DNA from 4 places in the Micromonospora sp. WMMA1949 genome. Region 1 is predicted to be linked to each of the others. Evidence: riboswitches for the same ligand, from Rfam matches in the RefSeq annotation. Region 1 holds a riboswitch; each other region holds the start of a gene.
What was found. A riboswitch is a leader RNA that binds a small molecule or an ion and turns the genes downstream of it on or off. The one in region 1 is predicted to bind cyclic di-AMP.
Positions count from the first base shown of each region.

Region 2: another riboswitch for cyclic di-AMP. It lies ahead of O7607_RS02725 (C39 family peptidase); the one in region 1 lies ahead of O7607_RS12115 (C40 family peptidase).
Region 3: another riboswitch for cyclic di-AMP. It lies ahead of O7607_RS19890 (coiled-coil domain-containing protein); the one in region 1 lies ahead of O7607_RS12115 (C40 family peptidase).
Region 4: another riboswitch for cyclic di-AMP. It lies ahead of O7607_RS25985 (LysM peptidoglycan-binding domain-containing protein); the one in region 1 lies ahead of O7607_RS12115 (C40 family peptidase).

Region 1 is NZ_JAPZBG010000001.1:2,559,314-2,566,452, forward strand. Features, by position in the region: gene O7607_RS12080 (hypothetical protein) at 1-153, shown strand, start outside; partial or broken gene O7607_RS12085 (helix-turn-helix domain-containing protein) at 208-512, opposite strand; gene O7607_RS12090 (hypothetical protein) at 1,011-1,229, shown strand; tRNA gene O7607_RS12095 (tRNA-Gly) at 1,424-1,497, opposite strand; gene O7607_RS12100 (zinc metalloprotease) at 1,768-2,760, shown strand; gene O7607_RS12105 (pyridoxamine 5'-phosphate oxidase family protein) at 2,828-3,373, opposite strand; gene dcd (dCTP deaminase) at 3,452-4,030, shown strand; gene O7607_RS12115 (C40 family peptidase) at 4,095-5,126, opposite strand; cyclic di-AMP (ydaO/yuaA leader) riboswitch at 5,140-5,274, opposite strand; gene O7607_RS12120 (N-acetylmuramoyl-L-alanine amidase) at 5,513-7,139, shown strand, end outside.
Region 2 is NZ_JAPZBG010000001.1:633,119-640,257, forward strand. Features, by position in the region: gene O7607_RS02715 (CDP-glycerol glycerophosphotransferase family protein) at 1-286, shown strand, start outside; gene O7607_RS02720 (alpha/beta fold hydrolase) at 293-1,039, opposite strand; gene O7607_RS02725 (C39 family peptidase) at 1,221-2,075, opposite strand; cyclic di-AMP (ydaO/yuaA leader) riboswitch at 2,269-2,411, opposite strand; gene O7607_RS02730 (hypothetical protein) at 2,721-3,482, opposite strand; gene O7607_RS02735 (hypothetical protein) at 3,620-3,964, opposite strand; gene O7607_RS02740 (acyltransferase family protein) at 4,045-5,274, opposite strand; gene O7607_RS02745 (polysaccharide pyruvyl transferase family protein) at 5,434-6,759, shown strand; gene O7607_RS02750 (alpha-ketoglutarate-dependent dioxygenase AlkB) at 6,800-7,139, shown strand, end outside.
Region 3 is NZ_JAPZBG010000001.1:4,192,146-4,199,284, forward strand. Features, by position in the region: gene O7607_RS19860 (DsbA family protein) at 1-217, opposite strand, end outside; gene O7607_RS19865 (redoxin domain-containing protein) at 214-711, opposite strand; gene O7607_RS19870 (BON domain-containing protein) at 771-1,445, opposite strand; gene O7607_RS19875 (hypothetical protein) at 1,606-2,010, opposite strand; gene O7607_RS19880 (STAS domain-containing protein) at 2,433-2,792, shown strand; gene O7607_RS19885 (SRPBCC family protein) at 2,894-3,346, shown strand; gene O7607_RS19890 (coiled-coil domain-containing protein) at 3,371-4,450, opposite strand; cyclic di-AMP (ydaO/yuaA leader) riboswitch at 4,455-4,585, opposite strand; gene O7607_RS19895 (cation diffusion facilitator family transporter) at 4,729-5,643, opposite strand; gene O7607_RS19900 (HelD family protein) at 5,738-7,139, opposite strand, start outside.
Region 4 is NZ_JAPZBG010000001.1:5,569,613-5,576,751, reverse strand. Features, by position in the region: gene O7607_RS25995 (M4 family metallopeptidase) at 1-1,722, shown strand, start outside; gene O7607_RS25990 (YbaB/EbfC family nucleoid-associated protein) at 1,844-2,293, opposite strand; gene O7607_RS25985 (LysM peptidoglycan-binding domain-containing protein) at 2,477-3,154, opposite strand; cyclic di-AMP (ydaO/yuaA leader) riboswitch at 3,153-3,298, opposite strand; gene O7607_RS25980 (LLM class flavin-dependent oxidoreductase) at 3,469-5,031, shown strand; gene O7607_RS25975 (winged helix-turn-helix transcriptional regulator) at 5,078-5,554, shown strand; gene O7607_RS25970 (SDR family oxidoreductase) at 5,586-6,284, shown strand; gene htpG (molecular chaperone HtpG) at 6,350-7,139, opposite strand, start outside.

The sequences.
Region 1 (7,139 bases):
GTGACGGCGGACCGACGAGCCGTCCTGGACGCCGTCTTCGGGGTGCTCGCCGCCTTGAACCTGGGCGACTCGGTGCGGGTCCGGCCCGCCGACGGCCAGACCTGGATCCGCCTGAGCCAGTGGACCCGTTCTACTCGTCCCGGAACAACCTGAAGGGCGCACCCTCGATCTCCGTCACGTAACCGATCACCGCCACCGGGTTCCTCAGTCCAGGATCGCGTGCGCCAGCCGGCGGATCCGGTCCATGGAGGTGCCAGGTCGTTTGGCGGCCGTCGCGAGCAGGGTTATCGCTTCCTGCACGTAGCGCCAGGCGGTGGCCACGCCAATCTCGAAGCCGGCCGCGAGTCGGGTGTGGGGGTAGCCGTTGCGCAGGTGGGCGAGAGCCAGTAGCGCCTGTCGACCGGGGCGAGGCGCCGCCACCGGAATCGGCGCTGCTTGCGGTGTCCGCGGATGCGGCCGGCGAGTGGTTCAGGGTGGCTGGATAACGGAATCGTGACGGGGTAGGACAGCATGGCGAGGCTCCCGGTCGGAGCTTCGAGTCTTGGTCGACAGCTGTCCTACCGGGAGCCTCGCACCCATCGATCACCGGGGTCAGCCCTACTCCCCCCGAGCTGCAAGATCAGTTGGCGGCCCGGCGCAAGCCGAGGCGGGCCGCCGAGGGTGGCCGACCGGCTGCAGAAGCGAGCTAGAGCTCGCAGGTCACGGCTCGGGGTGCTTCTAAAGCGTTCCTTAAGTCTGGGAGGCGATTGCCCTGGTGTGTCCGTTTCGGATGGTAATGGGCGGGTGCGATGAGGCGCTCCTGTCCGGTCGGCCCACTACAGTGCTCAGAGTCCGGAGCACGCGAGATTGCGACCCCAGGTCAAGCTCATCGCGTGGACCCAGTTCCAGGCCCCGGACAACGTGCAGGGTCAACCGACACCGGCACATACGAAAGGCGGGCACCCGGGCGGCTACCCGGGCGCCCGCCGAAGCGCAACACCAATCGCCATCCGTGCGGAAAGGGTCAACGCATGAGGAGCAGGGTACGTCATGCTGCTGCACAGTTGCAGCAGTCGGAGCCGCAGGTTACGCCACGGGAGCGCTCAATTCCGCTCCGCACTCTCGGCTTCCTGGGCATCTCGGCCGCCGTCGGGGTCAGCGCGCAGTACCTTCCCGAGATGGCCACGCCGGTGAGTCTGGCCTTGGCCACGTTTCTCACCTTGGACCGGGTGAACCGGCAGATCCTCTGAGCCAGGACGGCCCTCGCGCCAGTGTCGGTCCGGGGGCCGTCCTGCAGGCCGAACCCACCCGCCGGGGTCAGCGTCGAACCGGTCGGCCATGTCGCTCGGCCGCTCCCGCGACACAGGCCCTATGGCCCGCTTCGGCTCCCTGACAACGCGGAAGCCCTGGTTGGGACTCTCGTCCTGACCAGGGCTTCCATGCGTGGAGCGGGTGACGGGAATCGAACCCGCACTGTCAGCTTGGGAAGCTGATGTTCTGCCATTGAACTACACCCGCAGGCGGCACCACTCTACCTGAAGCCCCCCACCCCCGTGCAGTCAGGTGCCCGCGCGCCACCTCGGCGAGGTGGCGGCATCGGGGGGCGGTTGCCCCCACCGCCTCCCCGAACTGGAGTGGATCAAGCACGCTCCGGAGCCGGCAGGCGCGAAGTTGCACGTCGGAAACGTATGGGCGTTCTCAAATGCGTCGATGGGATGTAACGTCTGCCACACGTTTCCGCACCGGCGTGACACACCCCCTGCCACGCCGTCAGAAAGAGGTGGGCCCATGGGACTTCGTCCCAACCTGCTGACCCGGCGTACCGCCGGTGTCGCGACGTCGACCCTCGCGCTGCTGCTCAGCACCGCCGCCGTCGGCGTCGTCCCCGCTGCTTCGGCCTTCTCGGCCGCCCCGGCCGACGTGTGTGCCGAGCCTGCTGACGCCCACGCCGACGAGCACTCGAACGCGCGCGTCGCCAAGGGTGGCAACGCCAAGCTCGACCCCAACCACCTGACCGCCAAGCAGGTCCAGGACCGGGAGGCCGACCTCGCCGCCGCGCAGCGCGAGCGCGCCAACTTCCGGACCGGCGCCGTCACCCCGCTGGCCACCGTGACGATCCCGGTCGTCGTGCACGTCATCCAGGAGAACAGCACCCGGGCCGGCGGCAACATCACCGACTCGATGATCAACCAGCAGATCACCGTGCTGAACCAGGCGTACGCGGGCTCGACCGGCGGCGCCGCCACCGCCTTCGGGTTCCAGCTCACGAAGATCAACCGGGTGACGAACCCGTCGTGGTACCCGATCGTGCAGGGCTCCTCCGCCGAGCGTTCAATGAAGACGTCGCTGCGTGTGGGCGGCAAGAACACGCTGAACATCTACCTCGGCGAGCTGAGCGACAGCCTGCTGGGCTGGGCGACGTTCCCGAAGCGCACGCTGGACAAGATGGACGGCGTGGTGGTGCTGAACGAGTCGCTGCCCGGCGGCACCGCGACCAACTACAACCAGGGTGACACCGGCACCCACGAGGTCGGCCACTGGCTGAACCTCTACCACACCTTCCAGGGCGGCTGCTCCGGCTCGGGCGACAGCGTCTCCGACACCCCGGCCGAGGCGTCGCCGGCGTACCAGTGCCCGACCGGCCGCGACACCTGCTCGACCGCCGGCAAGGACCCGATCACCAACTTCATGGACTACACGTACGACTCCTGCATGTACCAGTTCACCGCCGGCCAGGCGAGCCGCATGCTCACCGCGTGGAACGCCTACCGCGCAGCCTGACCGTCGTACCGCGTACCGGTGCCGGCCCTGTCCTCGGACGGGCCGGCACCGTTCGTCGTGGGCCGGGTCAGGCGGCCGGGCGGCGGGTGTCGAAGCCGTGCCGGCCCCGCCGGCCCTCGGCGGCGAGCGGGTCGCGCCGGGCCGGCGCGTCGCCGCGCGGGTCGAGCCACACCCGGACCTGCGGCGGGGCGGCGCCGGGCTGGGCCACCGGGTCGCGCCGGGTCAGCATCGCCACCTCGACCGTGAACTCGAACAGCCGCCAGTCGCCCCGCGGCGACGCGCGGGCGATCCGGGCCAGCCGCGTCACCGTGGCCGGGTCGGTCACCGGCCGCGCGCGCCCCGCGATGTACGCCTCGTCGTCGCTCTCCTCCGGCGGGAACGAGTGCAGCGCGTAGCGACCGTCGCGTTCGAGGTCGCGGCGCTTCGGTGAGTCGATGACGAAGCACCAGAGCCCGTCGGCGGTGATCACCGGAGAGACCGGATGGACTCGGGGGCCGCCGTCGGCGCGGACCGTGGCGAGGTAGCCGAAGCCCGGCCCGTACTGCTGCATCAGGAGGCGGATCTCGTCGGCGAGGCGGGGCTCGTCGGCGGCGAATTCGGACCAGGAAGCCATGTGGACACTCTATCGAACACGTGTACGAAGATGTAGTGCGACACGCAGGTCACCCATACCGGTCGCTATGGTGTTCCGATGCTGCTCTCCGACCGCGACCTGGTCTCCGAGATCAAGGCCGGCACGCTCGCACTGGAGCCCTTCGAGCCCACGCTGGTGCAGCCGTCGAGCATCGACGTACGCCTGGACCGGCTGTTCCGGGTCTTCAACAACCACCTCTACACGCACATCGACCCGTCGATCCAGCAGGACGACCTGACTTCGATGGTGGAGGTGCCGGAGGGGCAGCCGTTCGTGCTGCACCCGGGCGAGTTCGTGCTCGCCTCCACCCTCGAGGTGATCTCGCTCGGTGACCAGCTCGCCGGCCGGCTGGAGGGCAAGTCGAGCCTGGGGCGGCTGGGGCTGCTGACGCACTCGACCGCCGGCTTCATCGACCCGGGCTTCTCCGGCCACGTCACGCTGGAGCTGTCGAACGTGGCGAACCTGCCGATCACGCTCTGGCCGGGCATGAAGATCGGCCAGCTCTGCATCTTCCGGCTCTCCTCGCCGGCCGAGCACCCGTACGGTTCGGCCGTCTACGGCTCGCGTTACCAGGGGCAGCGCGGACCGACGCCGAGCCGGTCCTGGCAGAACTGGCGTACCTGGCCGACGCGCTGACGGCGCCCGAAGTTGTTAATAAGGGCCCCCTCCTCTACCGGAGGCGTTAAGAGGGGGCCCTTCCTTACACGCGGCCGAAGCTGTTGATGTCGCCGTCGTCGACGCGCTTCATCGTGATGGGCTTGCCGGACTGGGAGGCGTGCACCACCCAGCCGTCACCCACGTACATCGCCACGTGGTGCAGGTCGCTGTAGTAGAAGACGAGGTCACCGGCGCGCAGCTCGGCGCGGCTGATCCGCTTTGTCATCCCGTGCTGCTGGCGTGCGTTGTGCGGCAGCGAGACGCCGCCCTTGGCCCAGGCTGCCATGGTCAAGCCGGAGCAGTCGAAGTGGTCGGGCCCGGCCGCGCCCCAGACGTAGATCTTGCCGATCTGGGCGCAGGCGAACTTGACCGCCGCTCCGGCCGCGCCACCGGGGTAGCCGGCCGGGCAGGGCGCCGGGCGCAGCGGACCGCCGCCGCCCTTGCCGTACACCTTGAGCCGCAGCTTCTGCAGCCGGGCGATCTCGGCGTCGATCTGCTTCTTCTTCGCCGCGAGCTGGGCCTCGGTACGGGCCAGCCCGGCGATCATCTCGTCCAGCGGCTTCTTCTTCGCCGCCAGTTCGTCGCGCAGCGCGGCGACGGAGCGCACCTGCTCGTGCTGGCGGTGCGCGAAGCGGTCGAGCAGTTCCAGGCCGTTCACCAGGTCACCCGGTGAGCGGCTGCCCAGCAGCGCGTTGACGGTGGAGAGGTTGTCGCCCTTGTAGGCGTCGGCGGCGAGCCCGCCGACCTGGCCGAGGGCGGCGTCCACCCGGGCCTGGAGGGGTGCGATCTGCCGGCCGAGGGCGTCGGCCTGCTTGCGCCGCGCGGCGAGCTGCTCGCGTACGGCGTTCACCTGTTCGATGACCGGTTCGAGCTTGTTCCAGTCGCGGTCGATCTGGGCCTCGATCTCGGCGACCGAGGGTTCGGCGTGTGCCGCAGTCGCGCCGCCGGTCAGAACGACGGCGGTGCCGACCAGCGCGGCGAGGGCGGTGGTGAAGCGGGACCAGCGGGAACGCGGCGCGACGCTGGACCGGTCGGTGGACCGGTTCGACGACGGCCGCGGGGCATGGAGTGCCACCGGGCGTCCGTACTCCTTCTTCCGTACCGCCTACCGGGTTAGCTGACGGATTCGGGCGGGAAGGGAGCCGCCCTACCGCATCGCTGCGGATTCACCCCAGGTACCTGGTTCCCCGGCTCGCCCGTGGGCGACTCGGCGGTGTCGGACCGTCACCGACCGGGTTGGACGGTGAGACGTGCGGCCGACGATTCACCAGAGTAGGGACCACCGTTATCGATCCGCAACTTCCAGCGCGGTGACACTCCGTACGCGATGACGGGCCGCATCCCGGGCAGAGGTGAAGTTTTCTTTCAAAGCTGATTACTCAGTGGAAAGGTATTGACCCCTGCGGGTGTACGGAGTGAGGGTGGAGACGCAGTGACCCCCATCCCTGTCCAGGAGGTTCGATGCTCCTCTCCGCCCCGCCGTCGGGCAGACGGATACTGCTCGCCGCCGCCGTGGCGACAGCCACCGCGCTGGCGACGACCGGCCCGGTGACAGCCGCGCCGGACACGTCCGCGCCCGCGAGCGACAGGCAACAACAATACGCCGCCGCCGCGGCCGAGTACGGCGTACCGCAGAACGTGCTGCTCGGTGTCTCCTATCTGGAATCCCGCTGGGACACCCACCCGGGGCAGCCGAGCACCAGCGGCGGCTACGGCCCGATGCACCTGACCGACGCCGCCCACATCCTCGCCACACCGGGCAGCGCCCACGTCGACGAGGACGAGGACCCGCGCGGCGACGACGCCCGCCCACTGAAGCTCGACCCGGCCACCGCGGCCGCGCCGAAGCGGGAGACCCCGCTGCCGAACGCCTCGCTCCAGACGCTCGACGCGGCAGCCGCGCTCACCGGGCTCGACGCGCGCACGCTGCGGACCGACCCGGCCGCGAACATCCGCGGTGGCGCGGCGCTGCTGGCGTCGTACCAGAAGGCTCTGGGTGGGCCGGTCGGTGCCGGCACCGACCCGGCGGCCTGGTACGGCGCGGTGGCCCGGTACTCCGGCGCGGACACCTCCGACGCCGCGGCGGCCTTCGCCGACGAGGTGTACGACCAGCTCGGCCAGGGCGCGAGCCGGACCACGGACGACGGCCAGCGGGTGACGCTCGCCGCCACCGCCGCGACGCCGGACCGCTCCCGGCTGGCGCGTCTCGGCCTGCGCAACGCCGAACGGCCGGACGGACTGGAGTGCCCGGTCCGGCTCGCCTGCGAGTGGATTCCGGCGCCCTACGAGCAACTCAGCGACGACCCGGGTGACTACGGCAACCACGACCTGGCCGACCGGCCGAAGCAGCAGAAGATCGAGTACATCGTCATCCACGACACCGAGGGCTACTTCGGCCCGAGCGTCGACCTGGTCAAGCGCGCCGACTACCTGGGCTGGCACTACACGCTGCGCTCGGTGGACGGCTACATCGCCCAGCACATCAAGACCAAGGACGTCGGCTGGCACGCCGGCAACTGGTACGTCAACGCCAAGTCCATCGGCCTGGAGCACGAGGGCTTCGCCGGTCAGGGCACCTGGTACACCGAGGCGATGTACCGCACCTCCGCCAAGCTGGTGCGTCACCTGGCGCTGAAGTTCGGCATCCCGATGGACCGGCAGCACATCATCGGCCACGACAACGTGCCCGGCATCACCGCCGCCAACGTGGGCGGCATGCACTGGGACCCGGGACCGTACTGGGACTGGTCGCACTACTTCGACCTGATGAAGGCGCCGTTCCGCAACACCGGCACGCCCCGTACCGGCCTGGTCACCATCGACCCGGACTTCGCCACCAACCGGCCGACGTTCACCGGCTGCAACCAGCAGCCGCCCGGCGTCCCGACGCCCCGGCCGCCGGCGCAGCCGTGCCCGTCGCGCGGTTCCTCGTCGGTGATCCTGCGGACTGCGCCGAGCCCGGACGCCCCGCTGGTCAACGACCTCGGGCTGCGCCCGGACGGCACGCCGGACACGATGTACATCTCCGACCACGGCGCCCGCGCCTCCGCCGGCCAGACGTACGCGCTCGCCGGCCGGCAGGGCGACT
Region 2 (7,139 bases), 1.9 Mb from region 1:
CGGCAAGCCGTACGCGGTCACCGACACCGGCGCCGACGGCGAGCACTTCGTCGAGCGGTTCCCGCTGGCGGCGTCCGGCTACGTGCTGCGGCGCGACATGTCCAACGTGGACGAGGTGCTCACCGACCTGCTCGACGCCGACCCGAAGGCGGCGCAGCGCTGGGCGGCCCGGACCCGCTACCTGGGCGACTTCCCCGCCGACGGCTACGCCGAGGCGTTCCTCACCGCCGCCCGCCGCGAGTTGGAACCCGACTGGTCGGTCCCGGCGCCGCGCGCCGTGGTGTAGGCCCGCTCAGAGGTACGGGTCGAGCAGGGCGAGCACCGCGGCCGGGTCTTCGACGTGCGCGTTGTGGCCCAGCCCGGGCAGCGTGGCCACCGGCACACCCAGTTCCTTGAGCTGCGCGTCGGTCACCATCGGGTCCTGCTCGCCCCGGGCCAGCAGCACCGGTACGTCGGTGGCGGCCAGCAGCGCCGCCAGCCGGGGCTCCCCGACCGCGAACGCCGCCGGGTCCATGGCGAGCCGCCAGCGGCCGTCCTCCCGCCGCAGCCCCGCCTCCACCACGGGATGGTCCGGGGCGAACAGCCCGGCGAGCCCTGACACCCGCAGGTAGCGGCGAGCCGCCTCGTCGCGGGTGGCGAACCAGGTGACCGGCCGCGCGGCCAGTTCCTGCGACTTCGCCAGCTCGGCCGGGGACCAGACCGCCTTGATGCCGAGCCCCACCACCGCGTCGACCGGAAGGGCCCGCTGCCGGGCGGCGAGCGCCAGCGCCACCACCCCGCCGAGCGAGTGCCCGAGCAGGACCAGCCGGTCGGTGGGGCCGAGCCGTACCGGGCCGAGCCCGTCGGCCACGCGTTGGGCGAGGGCCTCGAACGAGTAGCCGGGCAGCGGCGGCGACCAGCCGTGACCGGCGAGGTCGGGGGCGAGCCAGCGGCCGGGCCAGCGGCGCTCCAGCAGCGGCGCCCAGGGCAGCCACACCTCGCCGGTGGCACCCATGCCGTGCAGGAGAATCAGGTGCCGCTTCCCCGTCGTATCGCCCATTGGCGCAGTCTGCCACCGCCCGCCCCGCACACGCGAGACCGAACCCGCCGCCCCCGGCCCCCACCAGCCCGTCGATCTTGCGGTTTCGGCCCCCGGGATGCCCGGCTCACCCGTTATGCCGGGGCCACAACTGCAAGATCAGCGGGGCGAGGTGAGGCGGGGCCGGGGTGGGGTGGGACGGTCAGGCGGAGTAGCCGCGGCTGGCGATCCAGTGCGCCAGGTCGATCGTGGTGAGCCAGTACGAGGGCAGGGACGGGTCGGCCGAGTCGGCGATCCGTACGGTCCGGCCGTCGTCCTTGTAGCCGACCACGGCGACGTAGTGGCCGCCCGGGAACGAGTGCCAGCCGCCGTTGGTGTCGGTGGCGGTACCGGCGACGTTCGCGACGACCGCGCGGCCGTTGCTGATCGCCTCGACGACGTCGGCCTGGAGCCGGTCCATCTGGGCCGGGGTGGCGGTGCCGGGAATCATGCGGGTCCGGTACGGGTTGCCCTTGACCTGCTGGTTGAGCACCCGGGTGGTGTCCTCGGCGGAGTTGGTGCCCATCTCGGTGGTGCCGAGCGGGCCGGCGAGCGCGTCCTGGCTGCGCTCGATGCCGGCGGCGCTGAGCGCGTTGCGCACGGCGGCCGGGCCGCAGTAGAAGTAGTTGATCTGCGCCTGGTAGTCGTAGTCGAGCGACTTGCTCGACGGCGGCTTCGGCTTGGCCTTCCGGGTGAGGTCCGGGTCCGCCGCCGCCTTGGCCGACGGGGAGGCGCTCGCCGACGCGCTGGGCGCGGCCGAGGCGCTGGGCGACGCCGGCGGTACGGCGATGCGGGCCTCGCCGCGGCTGGCGGGCTGCTCGCCGAGGCGGGCGGCGCCGAGATCGGCGACCGCCGCGGTGTTCTCCTGGACCGGGGCGTCGTCACCGGCGGCGGCGACGGTGCCGGCACCGGCGGCCAGCACGAGCGCGGCGGCCGATCCGGCGATGATCTGGTACGGGCGTTCGGTGACGATCCGTCGCAGCTGACGCTTCAGGTGGTGCTTCACGAAATCCTCCACGGGGCGTGAGCGGCACACGCCGGCCCGGCACGCGGAGGAACTCACACGTGCTGGCGGGGCCGGATGGCCGGGGGATCGGGAACGCCCGTGATGCCGGGCGCCCAGGGGGCGGTTGCCGGTCGCGCGTCAGGCGAGCGCGGGCACCGCGGTGCCGTGGAGGCGGGGGGACGATCGAGGGGTGGGCAAGAGGGGTAACTCCTTCCGTGGCCGCCGACCGGGTTAGCTGACGGATTCGGGCGGGAAGTACGCCCTACCGCGGGCCGTGGGCTCGCGGATTCACCCCGATGGTGCTCATGGGTCCCCGGTTCGTGGAACTCGATTAGGCGGGTCGGTGCGGCGTCGCCGTCGGCGATCGATTACCGCATCGGACGCGCCGACACTACCGGTGGGTATGTCCCATGCCAAGCGCTCCCACCTGCGTAAACGTGATCCGCGGTAACGGATTTCGGAACACCCGGTTACTGACTTCACTCAATGGGACAAGCAGTTTCGACGGCACCTGGCGGCGGAAACCGGACAGACGGCGAGCAGCCGACCGGCAATTGCGCGGCTCGATGACCCGTTCTGCGCCCCGCGCCCGATTCGGCGGCCTGGGTGACCGGGCTCACCACATTGCGGGTAACAATTCGGTCGAGACGGGGCGCCTCAGCCGACCCGGGCCGGGCGCCACCGCGCGTTCCGGGCCGCCGCGGGCACCGGCAGGGCGCTCGTCGTCGTGCTCCGGTACGGCAGGGCGGGCCGCAGGGCCACGGTTGCCGCGTACGCCTCGGCGGCGAGGGTCCGGGCGGCCTCGGCGGCCAGTTCCGCGTCCCGCCAGGCCGTCCGCTCCCGCGCGGCGGCGCGCTCCCATCCGGCCCGGCGCCCGTCCCGAACCGTGCGGGCCAGCACGATCTCCTGCTCGGCCGGGTGCCGGCGCGGATCCCACCCGTTGCGGTGCGCCAGCACGTCGGCGAGCTGACGGGCGGTCAGGTCGCCCCGCCAGTGCGCCGTCATGGCGGCGTGGTGCAGCCAGCGCTCCCGGGCCGCGTACTCACCCGGGGTGCGCGGGGTGCGCGGGGCACCCAGCGCGGCGGCGCCGGCCAGGCGGCGGGCGGCGCTGTCCGCCTCGTCGTACGCGGTCCAGGCCCGGTCCGCCTCGTCCTGCGCGGCCAGCCACCGCTCCCGGCGGCGACGGGCCGTCTGGGCGGCCCCGGCGGCGGCCACCGCCACCTCCTCGGCGTAGCGGACCAGATCGTCGCGGCGGGCGGCATCGGCGTCCGGCTCGGGGGCGGCGTCCGGCTCGGGGTCGCGTTCCGGCCGGGCGACGAGCGCGGCGAGCAGGCCCAGGGCGAGCAGCAGCAGGAAGGACCAGATGGCGGCGGCCTCGGGCACCGCGGTGAGGAAGTGGTACAGGGCGGTCTGCGACATGGTCGGCACCTCACGGGAAGAACCTGGCGGGAGGACCCGCACGACCTCGCCGGGGCGGGCCGGTGGAACGGGCCGCCGGGGCGGGTGCGGGGATGACGTTCGGTGGGTGCGGTGAACGGGCGTGGCCCGGGGGCGGATCAGCGGGCGGGCGGGGCCCGCGGGCCGGCCGGCGCGGCGACCCGGCCGGCCGGGACCGGCTGCGGTGCGGCCGGGTCGACGGCCCGGGGAGCGGGCGCCGGGACACCGGCGGGAAGGGCCTGCCGCTCGGCCGCGCGGTCGGCCTCCGGCCGCGCGGTGGCCGAGGCACCGGCGACGGGGTACGCCGGGACGGCCGCCGCCGGAGCCGGGGCGGCAGCGGCGACACCGGACGGCAGCGTGGCGGCGCCGAACGAACAGGCGACGACCACGGCGAGACTGGCGAGCATCCGGGCGGTCCAGCGCGCCACCCACCACACGGGGCAGGTGAGCGCGATCGGAAGCACGGGTACAAATTACCGCCGAACCCCCACGAACGCACCGCCGCACGGCGTGTCGCGAATCGACCGGCCGAGGGGTGCGCGTGTCAGTCCGGGCGACGCCGCCCGGCGTACTCGATGCCCTCGCCCGGACCGGCGACGGACGTCGCGCCGCCGTCGGCGGCCGGGCCGGCGGCGTCGTCGGCGGCCCGGCGCGGAGCCGGCACCGCCGGCGCGGCGGCCGGCATGCGGGACGCGGCGCGGGCCCGGCGGGACGGGCCGAGCAGGCGCATCATCGGCACCTCCACCCAGCGGTGCAGCGCGGCGGCCAGCGCGAGCGTGACCACCAGGAAGCCGAGGACCGCGAGCGGGCCGCGCCAGCCGGGCAGGCCGCTCCCCCAGTGCCCGGTCAGCCGCAGCACGGTGACCATGACCAGCACGTGCACCAGGTAGAAGGCGAACGACACCTCGCCGAGCCAGACCATGGCGCGGGACCGCCAGGGGGTGGGCCGGCCGCGCACGTCGGCGTCCGCCGCGGCGGCGATGACCAGCAGGTATGCGACCGCGAGCAGCGCCGCCCAGAACTCGGCCGGGATCCACAGCGCGGCGACGACCCAGGTGGTGACGAAGACGCCGGTGGCGACGGTGAGGTTCGGGCCGCGCCAGCGGTGCCGGCGCATCAGCTCGGCGGCGGCCACACCCATCCAGAACTCCAGCGACCGGGTCACCGGGAAGATCTGCGTGAACCACCACCGCTGCTCCTCCGGCACGAGCTGCTGGCCGGGCCACAGCGCCAGGATGAGCAGCGGCGCCGCGACCAGCACGGTCCGCAGCACGCCGGTACGGGCCCGGCGCAGCCACGGCACCACGAGCGGCAGGCACAGGTAGAAGGCCAGCTCGCAGGAGAGCGACCAGCTCACGTTGTTGACGCTGTAGAAGTAGCCGCCCAGCGGGATCCACGCCTGGACCAGGAAGAAGTTGGCGATCGCGGCCCACGGGACGATCGGGTCGGCGAACCAGGCCGCCACCGCCACCGCCGCGACGAACGTCACCACGTGGTTCGGGTAGATCTTGGCGAACCGGCGGCGCAGGAACGTCCACGCGCGTTCCCCGTCCCGGTACGACCAGACCAGCACGAACCCGCTGAGGATGAAGAAGAACTCGACGCCGGACAGGCCGAGGCTGAACGCCTTGTCGATCAGGGGCTTCAGGTGCGGCTCGGCGACGATGCCCATGGTCCCGGCGTGGAAGCCGAAGACGAGCAGCGCGGCTACCCACCGCAATCCGGTCAGCGACGGCAGTCGTGGGGCACGGGTGACGGTCGGCGCGCTGGTCATTCCGGGCACCCTACCCCGGGGAACCGGGACGTTCCCGGCGAGCCGACGTCCGCCGGGTCTCTCAGGGGCGGCGGATAGGATTTCCGTTCCTGCACGCGCGGGCACCCCACCACGGCTCCCGCCCGGACGCCGTGCCGTACGGAAGGTGAGCGAAACCGGATGCACCAGCGGATCCTGCTCCGCGCCCGCAAGGGCCCGTTCGACGTCCTCACGCCGGAGGAGACGTTCGCCGGCAACTGGATCGGCGACAACAGCGGCAACCTGGTCTTCAGCCACGCGGCGCACAAGCTGCTCGCCACCTCCACGGCCGAGATCACAGCGACCCGCACCCCGGCCGACCCGCGTCTCGCCGACGAGATCAACGAGCGGCACGACGTCTTCGTGGTGCCGCTGGCGAACGCGTTCCGGCGCAGCTTCATCCACCGCCTCACCCCGCTGACCCGGCTGATCGAACGGCTGAAGATCCCGGTGGTGGTGCTCGGCGTCGGCGTGCAGACGAACGTCGACGGCGACCGCGAGTACCTGCGCCCGATCGACGAGCCGGTGCGCGCCTTCTGCAAGGCCGTGCTGGACCGGTCGCACAGCATCGGCGTCCGCGGCGAGGTGACCGAGAGCTACCTGAACACGCTGGGCTTCTCCGATGTGGAGCAGATCGGCTGCCCGTCGATGTTCCTGCACGGCGACACGTTCCGGCTCGAGAAGGACCGCCCGGAACTGACCGCCGACTCGAAGGTCGCGCTCACCATCTCCCCGTACGTCCGATCGATGGCCGCTGTGGTCCGCCACCACCAGGAGCGCTACCCGAACCTCTGCTACGTGCCGCAGGACCTGCGCACGCTCGGCACCCTGCTCTACGGCGACGCGCCCGAGCACCGGGGCCAGAGCAGCGACATCCCGCTGCACACCTCGCACCCGCTGTTCGCCGAGGACAAGGTGCGCATGTTCGTCGACCCGTGGACCTGGATGTCGCACCTGTCCGGGTACGACTTCGCGTTCGGCACCCGCATCCACGGCACCATCACCGCGCTCGTCGCCGGCACGCCCGGCTACCTGTTCGCGCACGACTCGCGCACGCTGGAACTGGCCCGCTACTTCGGCATCCCGCACCGGATCATGCGGGACGTGCCGGCCGACGTCGACGCCGCCGACCTCTACGCGGAGGCCGACTACACCGCGCTCAACGACGGCCACAAGGCCCGCTTCGAGACCATCACCGCGTTCCTGCGCAAGCACGACCTCGGCACCTCGTTCGCCGACGGCGACAGCGCCGCGCGCTTCGACCGGCAGGTCGCCGAGACGGTGTTCCCGCCGGCCGTCCGGCCCGCCGCCGCCACCCCGCCGGCCGAACTGCTGACCCGCATCGAGCGGCTGCGCGACGAGAACGCCAAGCTCACCGCCACCATCGACGCGCTGCGCTCGCAGCAGCTCCGGGAGCGGATCAAGCAGGCCGTCCCGGGCACCGTCCGCCGGATGCTGCGGCGCTGACCGTCGTACGCCTGTTCGAGAGCGCGGTACGATCGGCGACGTGTCCGACGCGTACCAGCCCTCGATACTCGACCTGGCCGAGCAGGGCCCGGCCCTGGGCCCGCTCGCCGGGGCGCTGCGCCGGCACGAGCTGAGCCGGGGCGCCTGGGTCGACCACCTGCCCGGCTGGGTCCGGGGCTCCGACGAGGTGCTCGACACGCTGCGCCACGACGTGCCGTGGCGGGCCGAACGCCGCACCATGTACGACACCGCTGTCGACGTACCCCGGCTGCTCTGCTGGTACGCCGCCGGCCGGCCCCTGCCGCACCCGGTGCTCACCGCGGCCCGGGACGCGCTCACCCGGCACTACGCGCCCGAACTGGGCGAGCCGTTCGTCACCG
Region 3 (7,139 bases), 1.6 Mb from region 1:
CGTTGGTGATCGGGAAGTGCCGGTACGCCAGCCGCACCACCTCGGCCCGCTGGCGCAGCACCTCGGCCAGGTTCGGGTACGCGGCGCCGCAGAACCGGCACTGGAAGTCGCCGTACTCGACGATCGTGACCGGCGCGTCCACCGGCCCGCGGACGTGGTCGCGTTCGGTCACCGGGATCCGCAGCCGCGCGGTGGTGACCTGAAGTGGCGTGGTCATCGGGCACTCACCCGCCGATCCGCGTCCAGCTGTTCGAGCGCGTCGAGGATGCCGTCCACACCCGGGTTCACCTCGGGCGGGGACAGGTGACTCCAGGCCACCCGGCCGTCCGGGTCGACGACCACCAGTGCCCGGTCCGACTGCCCGCGCGGCGCGTACGCCCCGTACCGGCGCGACACCTCGCCCTTGGGCTCGAAGTCGGCGAGCAGCGGGAAGCGGATGCCCCGGCTCTCCGCGAACGCCCGGTGCGAGTCGACGCTGTCCACCGAGATGCCCAGCAGCACCGCGTCGTACCGCTCCAGCTCGGGCAGGGCGGCCTGGTACAGGGTCATCTGCTCGCCGCAGACCGGTGACCAGTCCGCCGGGTAGAACGCCAGCACCACGGGACGGCCCCGGAACTGCCCGGGGCCCGTCTCGCGCCCGTCCGGCGCCGCCGGCAGCGTGAACCGGGGCGCGTCCTGGCCCGGTGTGATCAGCCCGTTCGGATCACTCATGCCTCCCACCATGGCCCCGGCCCGGGTGAGGCGGGCTCACCCGGGCGGGGTGGTTCCGTTCAGCGCACGACGAGGTGGTTGTGCACCTCCCGGATGCCGGGGGCGTTCCACACCACCCGCTCGATCTCCTCGCGTTCGACGGCCGAGTGGACCTGCCCGTCCAGCAGCACCGTGTCGCCGTGCACCCGCACGTCGACCTCCTCGGCCTCGGTGGCGCGGTTGCGGGCCAGCGCGTCCACGATCCGCTCGGCCAGGTCACGGCCGTCCGGGTGCACCGCGGGGCGCACGGCGATGCCGTTGCTCACCCCGCACACGCCGGTGAGGCGCGCGACCGACCGTTCGGCGGCCCGCCGCTGGTACTCCCACTCGACCTCGCCGTGCAGCGTGACCCAGCCGTCGGCCACCGTCACCTGCAACGCCTCGATCGGCACGAAAGCGTCCCACTCCAGCGCCCGTACGGCCGCGACGGCGATCTCCGGATCCTCCCGCCCGGCCGCGGTGTCGATCCGGACGGCGAGGTCGTTGGCGACGGCGCGGACCCGGAAGACGCGGTGCGCGGCCCGCTCGGCGGCCCACTTCTTGGCGTAGCTGTCCACCCGGCCGGTGAGCGTCACCACGCCCTCGGTGACGGTCACCCCGATCTCGTCCGGGCCGACCCGCGGCTCCCAGGTCAGCTCGTCGAGCACGGCGGACTGGATGTCCCGGTCGGTACGGGTGATCGTGTCGGTGGCCATCCGGCTCTCCCTCCCGTCGATCGCGGCGCGGGCGCCTGGTCCCGCACCCGCGATCCTGCGCGCGTCCCGGGTGAGCGGCCCTCACCCGGCCGGGGTGAGGCAGCACGACGGCCGCCCCCGGGAGTCCCGGGAGCGGCCGTCGTCGGGTCGTACGGGTGGGTCAGCCGTCCAGGCCGGCCGGAGAGTTCGGCCGGTCCACGTCCACGAACTCGATCTCGTCCGCGGCACGGTCCCGGCTGCCGGCGGCGCGTGCCGCGGTGCCGGCGGCCCAGCCGATCGCCGCGCCCGCCAGCGCCGCCGCGATCAGCAGCGTCCACGGCAGCGCGGGCCGGCGGCCGGCGAGCGCGTCGAAGGCGAGGGAGGCCCGGCGGCGTGCCTCCTCGGCGGCGGAGCCGACCAGGTCGGTGGCGTCGTCGGCCAGGCCGGAGGAACTGCGGCGGGCGGTCCGGGTGGCGTCGCGCACGCTGTCACCGGCGGAACCGACGGCGGAGAGCAGGTTCTGCCACGCCTGGTCGGCGACCCGCTCGGCCTTGCCCCGGCGGTCCAGCAGGTTGGATCCGAACATCGTTCTACCTCCTCGGGTGCCGAAGGCCGGCGGCCACTTCGGACTCCGGTGTCCATCCGGCGGGGTTCACTGTCTCGGGCAGTGCCCCACGGGCGGGCGCGGCAAACCAGGCGGGCGTCACGGGCGGCCCGGAACAGCGAACGGGACGAACCACTCGAACGCGCCGGGACCGGTGCCGACGGGACGTGCGTGCGCCCGCTACCCTGGTCGGCGGATCGGCGGGCCCGCCCGGTCGCACGGTTGGCCGCGACCCGCCAAACAGGGGAAACTGGAACCCGGAGGTCCGGATTGGGTACGCCCAGGTGTGCCCAGTTCGCGAATTGCTCATCCCGGGGGGTGGCGACCGGGCCGTTGGAGGAATACTCTCGGTCGCGGCCCGCGTACTGATGAGGCGCCCGTCATGGGCGAGTGGAGGTGCTCGCGTGAGCCTGTCGATCGTGAAGTCGGTGCGGCCGGGTGGTGTCGTCCAGATCGCGCCCCGTGGGGAGATCGACGTCGACACCGCGTACGAGGTGCGGGAAGCGATCGCCGAGGTGCTCGCGAAGGGCCGTCCCTCGCGAATCGAGCTGAACATGCGGCTCGTCACGTTCATCGACTCGGTCGGCATCAGCGCCATGGTCGCGGGCTTCCAGACCTGCGAGGTCAGCGGCGTCAAGCTCGTGGTCACCGAGCCGAGCCGGTTCGTGCACCGGCAGCTCTGGGTGACCGGCCTGCTCGGCCTGTTCGGCGCGCCCGAGCCGTGGTTCGCCGACGACACCCCCGAGGTGCTGCCCGGCGCCTGAGCGCCGTTCACACCCCCTGCTGCCAGGGGACCTTCTACCCGTTGCCAGTCCGGCGTCGGTACGGGACGATCGTCGCGACGCACGACGGCGAGGGGGCCCGCTTGCAGAGCAGCGACAGCTTCAGCTACACCGTGCAGGCCCGGTGCACCCGGGCCGAAGCGGTGGCGCTACTGGGTGACCTGAGTCGCCAGGGCGAGCTGCATCCGCTGATCGTCCGGGTCCGGAAGCTGCCGGCCCGGCCGGGCGCGCTGGCCAGCTACGCGATCACCGACCGGCTGCAACTCGGCCCGATGCACTTCCCGGTCACGTACCAGGCGGACGTGCTGATCGCCGGCGAGGACGAGGTCGTCACCGTGGCGCGTCAGCAACCCGCGACGACGGTCCGCAACCACACCCGCCTGCGCGACGAGCCGGACGGCACGGTACGCATCGACGTGGAGATCACGCTCACCGCACCGGCACCGCTGTTCGGGTACGCGTTCCGCCAGGCCCGGGCGGCTCACCTGGGCCTGGCGGCGCGTCTCGGGGCGACCCTGGAGGGGCGGCCGGCCTGATCCGGCCGCCCCTTCCGGGCGCGCTCAGTACACCGACAGGTGCACGTGGTTGGTGTGGTCGCTGGACGGGTCGCCGTTGCCGCCGCTGTACGACTTCCACCCGCTGCTGGGCAGCCAGATCTGCTTGAACCAGATCACGTAGAGCACGGCGAGCGGGTCGGCGTTGCGCACGAAGTACGCGGCGAGGTTGTTGCCGTACGTCCGGTCACCGCCGCTGGCCACGCCGCCGAAGCCGTTCTTCTGCGCGGCGAAGTCGCAGGCCCGCCCCTTCGGGTGCTCACCCGAGCCGCTGGGCCGGTGGCACGAGACGTACCGGGTGAAGCCCGCCGCCTTTGCCTGTTGCAGCGCGTGCAGTGTGCGCGGGGTGATGCAACCGTTCGCCGGGGTCGGGTCGTTGACGCTGCACGACTCCGACGGCCAGGAGCCGTCCGAGTTGCGCGGCGCCGGCTTCGCGTTCTTGTTGGAGGTGCCCTGGACGCTGCCGCCGCCGCTGGTGCTGCTGCGCGAGGCGCGGTCGTTGGCGACCTCCAGGGCGCGCTCGGCCTGCTCCTTGCGCTTGCCCATCACCGCGACCTGCTTGCGCTGCTCGCGGATCTCCCCGTCGAGCTGGGCACGGGTGCGGGTGGCCTCGTCCCGGGTGGTGATCAGGTCGCGCAGCGTACGGTCCTCGTGCGCGGCGACCTGCTCCAGCGCTGCGGCCCGGTCCATGAAGCCCTCCGGGCTGCTGCTGCCGAGCAGCGCCCCGGCGGTGCCCAGGCGGCCGTTGCGGTACGCCACCGCGGCGATCTCGCCGACCTTGGCGTCGCGGACGGCCAGCTCGGCGCCGACGGTCTTGAGCTGGTCGTTCAGTTGCTTCTGGCGGGTCACCGACCGGTTCAGCGCGGCTTTCGCCTCCAGCCAGCCCTTGCTGGCCGCGTCGAGCTGGGCGCGCAGTTCCGGCGTGCCGCCCTCGTCGTCGCCGCCGGGTGCGGCGGCGAGCAGGCCGGTCGCCGGCGCCGCGGAGGCGGGGGAGACCGGAACGGTCGCGACGCCGAGGGCCAGCGTCGCGACGAGCAGGGCCGCCAACCGGGCGGCCGTCCGTCGTACAGGTGCCACTGGGGGCATTCACACGTCCTTCCGTCAACGCCGACCGGGTTAGCTGACGGGTTCGGGACGGAAGATCCCTACCGCTGACGCGGATGCACCCCACGTACGTGGTTCCCCGGCTCGCCCCTGCGGACGATTAGGCGACGGCCGCCCCACCGGGGCCGGTGGCGCCCGCGGGTGCGGCCGCGACCGAGACTACCGGCGCTGCCCGGGCACGGCTCCGTCGAGCAATGCCACTAGGCGGGGCAAAACCGGCATAAGACTACAGCAGTCACAGTGATTTAAGTCTGTCCTAATCACCACTCGGTCTTTCCGCACACTCCGGCTGACGCTCCGGGCTCGACCTGCAACGTGGCGTGATCGATGGAGAAGTCCTCGTGCAGGGCGGCCCGGGCGGCGGCCAGCACCCCGGCCGGGTCCACGCCCGGGTCGGTGGTCAGGTGCGCCGAGGCCACCTCCATGCCCGAGGTGAGCGTCCAGACGTGCAGGTCGTGCACCTCGGCCACACCCGGCACGGCGGCCAGCCGGTCGTGCACGGCGGTGACCTGGAGGTGTTCCGGCGCGGCCTGCACCAGGATGCGGACCGCGGCCCGGCCGAGCCGCCAGGTGCGCGGCAGGATGAACACGCCGATGCCGACGGCGACGAGCGGGTCGGCCCACCACCAGTCGGTGACCGTGATGATCAACGCGGCGGCGATCACGCCGAGCGAGCCGAGCAGGTCGCCGAGCACCTCCAGGTACGCCCCGCGCAGGTTGATGCTCTCCTTCGACCCGGCGCGCAGCAGTGCGAACGCGACGATGTTGGCGAGCAGGCCGAGCACCGCCACCACGAGCATCGGGCCGGCCAGCACCTCCGGCGGCTCGCCGAACCGGCGTACCGCCTCGATGAGGACGTAGACCGCGACGGCGCCGAGCAGTACGGCGTTGGCGAGGGCGGCGAGCACCTCCAGCCGGTAGAGCCCGAACGTGCGCTGCGGGTCGGTGCCGGCGCGGCGGGTGGCGGAGATCGCGGCGAGCGCCATGCCGATGCCGAGGACGTCGGTGAACATGTGCCCGGCGTCGGAGAGCAGCGCGAGCGATCCGGTCGTGAAGGCGGCCACCGCCTCGACCACCATGAGGGCGGCGAGCAGCGCGAAGGCGGCCCAGAGGCGGCCCCGGTGGCGGTGTGCCGCGTTGGCCACCGCGCCGCTGTGGTCATGACCTGCGCCCACGCCAACACCTTCCCTGCCCCGTACCGGCCAGGCTCAATGTATGTTCACATCGCTATGTATGCAAGTGAACTGTGGGTGGCGCCGACGCGGCCACTCACCCCACCGGATCGAGCGTGGTGAGGCGCTGGGTGGCGCGGGACAGCGCGACGTAGAGCGTGCGTACGCCCGAGCCCGGGTCGGCCCGGATCTCGCTCGGCGCCACCAGCACCACGCCGTCGTACTCCATGCCCTTGGCCTGGAGGCTGGTCACCACCTGGAGGCGGCCCGTGCCGAGCGCGCCCAGCCAGCCGGCCACCTCGTCCCGGCGGGGCACCGGCGTGATCACACCGACGGTGCCCTCCACCTGCGCGAGCAGCGCCTCGGCCGCCTCGACCGTGGCCGCCGGCAGGTCGGCGGCGGGCACCGTACGCTCCACCGGCGGCACGCCCGTGGACCGCACCGCGTCGGGCAGCGGCAGATCCGGGTAAAGGCGGCGGATCTCCGCCGCCGCCACCGCGAAGATCTCCGCCGAGTTGCGGTAGTTGGTGGTCAACTCGTAGCGGTGCCGCTTGCGCCGCCCCAGCGCCTGGTCGCGGGCACGGTCCAGCTCCTGCGGATCGCCCGTCCAGGCCGTCTGCGCCGGGTCACCGACCACCGTCCAGGACGCCAGCCGGCCGCGCCGGCCGATCATCCGCCACTGCATCGGCGAGACGTCCTGCGACTCGTCGACCACCACGTGCGCGTAGTCGCGGTAGTCGGCCGGACGCTCCCGCGCCGCCGCGCGGGCGGCACGCTGCCGGTCGGCGTACGTGCTCAGCTCGCGCACGCCACCGGCGAGCTGGTACGGATCGCGCTTGGGCCGGGCCCGCTGCACCGGCTTGCCGAGCAGCGCGTCCAGCTCGTCCAGCAGCGCGATGTCGGCCACCGTCAGCCCCTCGGTGCCGAGGCTCCGGTACGCGTCGGCGAGCAGCCGGATCTCCGCCGAGGAGAGGACGCCCCCGGCGTAGCGGCGCAGCCGGTCCGGGCGTGCCAGCCAGTCCAGCACGTGCCGTGGGTGCAGCCGGGGCCACCACGCCTTGAGGAACTCCCGGAACTCCGGCCGCTCGATGATCTCGTCCTCGAACGCGGGCTGCTCCGGCAGCCGGCCCACCCGCAGCGTGCGGGCCTGGGCGTAGAGCGCGGCCAGGACGGCGTCGAACGCCGCCCGGCGTACCTCGTTGCGGCGCGCCCCACGGGCGAGCGTCCGGTCCCGGATCGCGTCCAGCGCGGGGCGTTCCAGGCGCAGCAGCTCACCCCGGTACAGCAGGCGCAACTCGGCCGGGGAGTCCGGCACCGCGTCGCGGACCGCGCGTTCCAGCACCCGGCGCATCCGCAGCGATCCCTTCACCGCCGCCACGTCCGGCGGGTCGGTGCGGGACGCGGACAGGCCGGGGAACAGCGAGCCGAGCGAGCGCAGCGTGGCGGTCTCCTCGCCGAGCGAGGGCAGCACCGAGGCGATGTACTCGACGAACACGCCG
Region 4 (7,139 bases), 3.0 Mb from region 1:
GCCCAGCAGCGGCCCATCGGCGCCCTCGCCACCACGCCCGCGCTGACCCGGAACGCCGCCGCGACGACGGCGCGCGCCCAGCTCAAGACGGTCAGCGCCGTCGAGGGCACCACGCTCGTGGTCTACACGCTCGGCGCCGCACCGGCGCTGGCCTGGGAGACCACTGTTCGCGGCACCGGCGCGGACGGCCCCAGCCGGCTCACCGTCGACGTCGACGCCCGCACCGGCGCGATCCTGCGCACGCAGGAACACGTCGTCCGCGGCACCGGCACCGGCGCCTGGAACGGGCCCAGCCCGCTCACGCTCAACACCACCCAGTCGGGCTCCACGTACACCATGAAGGACCCGACCGTCACCAACCTGAGCTGCCAGGACTCGGCGAACAACACCACGTTCAGCGGCTCCGACGACGTGTGGGGCAACGGCACCGCCACCAACAAGGAAACCGGCTGCGTGGACGCGTTGTTCTCGGCGCAGACCGAGCACAAGATGCTCTCCCAGTGGCTGGGCCGCAACGGCGCCAACGGCAACGGCGGCTACTGGCCGATCCGGGTCGGTCTCAACGACCAGAACGCCTACTACGACGGCAGCCAGGTGCAGATCGGCAAGAACACCGCCGGCCAGTGGATCGGCTCGCTGGACGTGGTGGCGCACGAGATCGGTCACGGCATCGACGACACCACCCCCGGCGGCATCTCCGGCGGCGGTACGCAGGAGTTCGTGGCGGACACGTTCGGCGCGGCCACCGAGTGGTTCGCCAACGAGCCGTCCAGCTACGACGCACCGGACTTCCTGGTCGGCGAGAAGATCAACCTGGTCGGCTCCGGCCCGATCCGCAACATGTACAACCCGTCGGCGCTCGGCGACCCGAACTGCTACTCCAGCAGCATCCCGTCGACCGAGGTGCACGCCGCGGCCGGCCCGGGCAACCACTGGTTCTACCTGCTGGCCAACGGCAGCAGCCCGACCAACGGGCAGCCGTCCAGCTCGACCTGCAACAGCAGCAGCGTGACCGGCCTGGGCATCCAGAAGGCCATGAAGATCATGTACAACGCGATGCTGCTGAAGACGTCCTCCTCGTCCTACCTGAAGTACCGCGTGTGGACGCTGCAGGCGGCGAAGAACCTCTACCCGAGCAGCTGCACCGAGTTCAACACGGTCAAGGCGGCCTGGGCCGCGGTGAGCGTGCCGGCCCAGTCCGGTGAGCCGACCTGCGCCGGCGGCACCCCGACGCCCACGCCGAGCACCACGACCACCCCGCCGTCGGGCGGCTGCTCCGGCAACAAGCTCGCCAACCCCGGCTTCGAGTCGGGCAACGTGAGCTGGAGCGCCTCGTCCGGCGTCATCACCACCGACAGCGGCCAGGCCGCGCACGGCGGCTCGTACAAGGCGTGGCTGGACGGGTACGGCTCGTCGCACACCGACACGTTGAGCCAGTCGGTGACGATCCCGGCCGGATGCCGGGCGACGTTGAGCTTCTGGCTGCACATCGACAGCGCGGAGTCGACCACCAGCACCGCGTACGACAAGCTCACCGTCAAGGCCGGCAGCACCACGCTGGCGACCTACTCCAACCTGAACAAGGCCACCGGCTACGTGCAGCGGTCCTTCGACGTCTCGTCGCTCGCGGGCACCACGGCGACCATCTCGTTCAGCGGCGTGGAGGACAGCTCGTTGCAGACGTCCTTCGTCGTCGACGACACCGCGGTCACCCTGAGCTGACCGTGGCGTAGCGCGGCCGGTCGTCGTCCTCCCGGCGGCCGGCCGCCTCGTCGTCCCAGGCCGGGGCTACGTGCCGGGCCGGTGCTGCGCCTCGCCGCGCCCGGGGCGCGTGCGGCCGGGGTCAGGCCGGGCGCCCGGCCCGGGACGCGGTGCCGCGGTCGCGGTGGATCCGGGCGGCGGCCTCGTGCATCGCGCGGCCGAACAGCTCCGCCTGGTCACCCATGCTGCCGAGCCGGGCGGCGAGCGCGTCGGCGTCGGCCCGCGCCGACGCGCTGACCTGGGCGTCCAGCTCGGACAGGGCGGCGTTGGCGGCGGCGACGAGATGTCCGCAGAGGACGTCCAGGGGCTCGCCGGCCAGCTCCGGGTCGACCGTCACCGAATCCAGCCTGCCACCCTGGACGGCGACCGCGCGGACCCGGCCGCCGGCTGCCGTGCCCTCGGCGCGCAGCAGGTCGCCCGGCTCGCCGTCGGCGTGCGCCGAGGCCCGGGAGCGCATCGCCGTGAGAGCCTGCTGCGTGCGGGTCAGCAGCTCGTCGATGCTCGCGGCAGCCGAGAACGGGTCGTTGGTCATTTCCGCGCTTTCTTCACGTCTGAGCCGATCATCGTGACCCTAGCAACCGGCTCCGACGAATCGCGGTCAGCGGCCGTCACGGTCGGCGTCCCGGCGCCGCGAGCAGGCCGGACACCGGCGGCGCGGCGTGTCGCGGGCTGGCGAACGCCCGGCCGGGCGAACCGGCCGGGCGTCCGGAGCCGGTCAGCGCAGGCGCAGCCGCTGACCGGGGAAGATCAGGCCGGGGTCGTCGCCGACCACGGCCCGGTTGCGCTCGTGCAGGGCACGCCAGCCGCCGTTGACGCGCTGCGCCACGGCGATCTCCGACAGCGTGTCCCCGCGCCGCACCACGTACGTCTCGGCGCCTGGCGCAGGTTGCGGCGCCACCGTCGTCGCGGCGCGTTCCGGCCTCGCGGCGCGTTCCGGTGCGGCCTTGCGCGTGGTCGCCCGTTTCGGGGCCGCCTTCTTCGCGGCCGCCTTCTTCGGCGCCGCCTTCGGGGTGGCCCGCTCGGACCGGGTCGCCGCGCTCGCCGAGCCGCCCTTCTTGCCGCAGACCGGCCACGCGCCGATGCCCTGACCGCGCAACACCTTCTCGGCGACGGCGATCTGCTCGGAGCGGCTGGCCAGGTCGGCGCGGGCGGCGTACTTCTTGCCGCCGTAGCCGTTCCAGGTGGCGCGGGAGAACTGGAGCCCGCCGTAGTAGCCGTTACCGGTGTTGATCTTCCAGTTGCCGCCGGATTCGCAGCGCGCAACCGCGTCCCAGTTGACGCCCGCGCTGGCCGGAGCGGCCGGGCCGAACAGGGTCGCGGCGCCGACGGCGACGCCGGCCGTCATCGCTGCGAGAGCGGTACGACGACCCCGGGTCGAGTATTCAGTTGCCATGTGGATTCCTCCACGCCGACGAGGTGAGCTGTCGGGTTCGGGCCGAGGAGCCCGGCCGCCGGTGGCGGCTTCACCCCGAGGTGACGGTGCACCGTGGAACGTGTGGTTCCCCCGCTCCCGCGCGAGGTTCGGTTACCGGGGCCGGCGGCGGGATTTGGCGTTTCCGGCCTGCGGTGTCCGCGTCTGCGGACGAAACCGACGCTAGGAGCGATTTGCGACAATAGTCCACTTCTTGTGATGCTCTTCACCCGGCCGGACTACCACCTGTGGCGCTACCGTGGCAGGGCTGGACAAGATCACGGGAGGCGGGACCGATGACCGATCACGGACACGAGCTGACCTTCGGCGGCTTCATCACCCCCGCCGCCGGGCAGCCCGACCAGGTGGTGGCGCTCGCCCGCCTCTGCGAGCAGGTCGGGCTGGACCTGGTCACGTTCCAGGACCACCCGTACCAGCCCGGCTTCCTGGACACCTGGACGCTGATGTCCTACGTGGGCGCCGCCACCGAACGCGTCCGTCTGGCCGGAAACGTCCTCAACCTGCCGTTGCGCCAGCCGGTGGTGCTGGCCCGCAGCGTCGCCAGCCTGGACCTGCTCACCGGCGGCCGGGTCGAGCTCGGGCTCGGCGCGGGCGCGTTCTGGGACGCGATCGAGGCGGCGGGCGGGCGGCGCCTGTCCCCCGGTGCGGCCGTCGAGGCCCTCGACGAGGCGATCCGGGTGATCCGCGAGGTCTGGGACACCGGCAGTCGCGGCATGATCCGGGTCGACGGCGAGCACTACCGAGTGGTCGGCGCCAAGCGTGGCCCGGCGCCCGCGCACCCGGTGGGCATCTGGGTCGGCGCGTACAAGCCGCGCATGCTGCGCCTGGTCGGCCGCGCCGCGGACGGCTGGCTGCCGTCGCTGTCGTACCTGCCGAAGGGCCCCGACGAGCTGCCCGCCCTCAACGCGCTGGTCGACGAGGGCGCGGCGGCCGCCGGACGCGACCCGGCTGCGATCCGCCGCATGCTCAACGTGACCGGCACGTTCGCCCGCTCGTCGGCCGGTTTCCTGGCCGGGCCACCGGAGCAGTGGGTGGAGGAGCTGGCCGGGCTCACGCTGGAGCACGGCATCACCACGTTCATCCTCGGCAGCGACGAGCCGCGCGCGATCCAGATCTTCGGCCAGGAGGTGGCGCCCGCGGTCCGGGAGCTGGTCGCGGCCGAGCGCGCCGCGCCCACCGGCGGCACCCGCGCGGCGTCCGACGAGCAGACCGCCGCCGGCCTCCCGAGCACGCTCGGCGTCACCCCCACCCCCGACCCGGGGGTACGCCTGAGCGCGCGCCGCCCGTGGGACGAGTCCACCCGCCCGAGCGCCCCGCAGCCGCCGGCCGGACACGCCTACCCGGCCCGGGGACAGGCCGCCGGGCAGCACCTAGTGGACGTGCACGACCACCTGCGCCAGGAGCTGGCCCAGGTGCGGGACCTGCTGGAACAGGTCAAGCGGGGCAGTGTCTCGCCGGGCCGGGCGCGGGCCGCGCTGAACGAGATGACCATGCGGCAGAACAACTGGACGCTCGGGGCGTACTGCGCGGCGTACTGCACCATGGTCACCCAGCACCACGGGCTGGAGGACGCCTCGATCTTCCCGCACCTGCGCCGCTCCGAGGCCGGGCTGGCGGCGGTGCTGGACCGCCTCGAGGAGGAGCACGTGGTGATCCACGGGGTGGTGGAGAGCGTCGACCGGGCGCTCGTCGAGCTGGTCCGCCGGCCCGGCGACTTCACGCAGCTCCAGGAGGCGGTGGACCTGCTCACCGACACGCTGCTGTCGCACCTGTCGTACGAGGAGCACCAGATCGTCGAGCCGCTGGCCCGGCACGGCTTCTTCCCCGGCCAGCTGTGAGGTAGCTGACTTCTGTTTTCCTAAGTCAGTGGGTACCGTCGACGCCATGACGGACCTCCTTGCGCAGCGTGACTCCTGGTCCACCGCCAACTGCTCGATCGCCCGGGCGCTCGAGGTGATCGGCAACCGCACCACGCTGCTCCTGCTGCGGGAGGCGTCGTTCGGCACCCGCCGTTTCGACGACTTCGCCCGGCGGGTCGGCGTCAGCGAGCCCGTGGCCGCCACCCGCCTCAAGCAACTCGTCGCCGACGGGCTGCTCGACCGGCGTCCCTACCGCGAACCCGGGCAGCGCAGCCGCGACGAGTACGTGCTCACCGCGAAGGGCAGCGACCTGATCCCGGTGCTCGTCGCGCTGCGGCAGTGGGGCGACACGTACGCCGCCGACGAGGCGGGTCCGGCGGTACGGGTGGCCCACGACGAGTGCGGCGCGGCGGTGCACGCCCGGCTGCGCTGCGACGCCGGGCACGACGTACCGCCCGGTGAACTCGCCGTGCTGCCCGGTCCGGGCCTGCTGTCCGCCTGACCTCCCTTCCCACCACCTCTCGGAGCGAGACATGAAGATCGCTGGAAGCACCGCCCTGGTCACCGGCGCCAACCGCGGCTTCGGCCGGCACCTGGCCGCCGAACTCGTCGCGCGTGGCGCCACCGTCTGGGCCGGCGCGCGCAACCCGGACACCGTGGACCTGCCCGGCGTCACCCCGGCACGCCTCGACATCACCGACCCCGCGTCGGTGGCCGCCGCCGCGGAGCGGGCCGGTGACGTGACGCTGCTCGTCAACAACGCCGGCGTGAGCACCGGCACCGACCTGCTCGACGGCGACCTCGAAAAGATCCGGCTGGAGCTGGAGACGCACTACCTCGGCACACTGTCGGTGGTGCGGGCGTTCGCGCCCCGGATCGTGGCCAACGGCGGCGGCACGATCCTGAACGTCCTGTCCGCGCTGTCCTGGTTCACCTTCCCCGGCGTCGGCGCGTACGGCGCGGCGAAGGCCGCCGAGTGGTCGATGACGAACGCCCTGCGCGTGGAACTGGCCGGCCGTGGTGTCCGCGTCGCCGGCCTGCACGTGGGCTACATGGACACCGAGATGGCCGCCGCCGTCCCCGGCCCGAAGGCGCACCCGGCCGACGTCGCCCGGCTCGCGGCCGACGGCATCGAGTCCGACAGCTACGAGATCCTCGCCGACGACGTCGCCCGGCGGGTCCAGGCCGGACTGTCCGGCGGCGTGGCCGCGCTCTACCCCGCGCTCCCCTGAGCGCCACCTGTTAAAAGGGGGCCCCTCCTATCGCGTAGGCGACAAGAAGGGGCCCCTCCTTATGGCTAGAGGCCGCGGGCCAGGCGGTCGGCGAGGATGCGGGTGAACCGGGCCGGGTCGGCCAGCTCGCCGCCCTCGGCAAGCAGCGCCATGCCGTACAGCAGCTCGGCGGTCTCGGTCAGCGCGGCCGTGTCGCCGCCCTCGCCGTGCGCCTTGCGCAGGCCGGTGACCAGCGGGTGGGCGGGGTTCAGCTCCAGGATCCGCTTGACCTGCGGCACCTCCTGGCCCATCGCCCGGTACATCTTCTCCAGCGTCGGCGTCATGTCGTGCGCGTCGCCCACCACGCAGGCCGGTGACGTGGTCAGCCGGGTCGACAGGCGCACCTCCTTGACGCTGTCGGCGAGCGCGCCGCCGAGGAACGTGAGCAGCTCGGCGTACTCCTGCCGCTCGGCCTCGGCCTTCTCCTTCTCCTCCTCGGTCTCCAGGTCCACCTGCCCCTTGGCGACCGAGCGCAGCGTCTTCCCGTCGTACGCGCCGACGCGCTCGACCCACACCTCGTCCACCGGGTCGGTGAGGATCAGCACCTCGTAGCCCTTGGCGCGGAAGGCTTCCAGGTGCGGCGAGTTCTCGATGGTGGCCCGGTTCTCGCCGGTGGCGTAGTAGATCTCGCTCTGCCCGTCCTTCATCCGCTCCACGTACGCGCGCAGGGTGGTCGGCTCGGCCGGGTCGTGGGTGCTGGCGGCGCGGACCAGTTCCAGCAGCGTCTCGGTGTTGTCCGGGTCCTCCAGCAGCCCCTCCTTGACCACCGCGCCGAACTCGGTCCAGAACGTGCGGTACGACTCGGCGGACATGTCC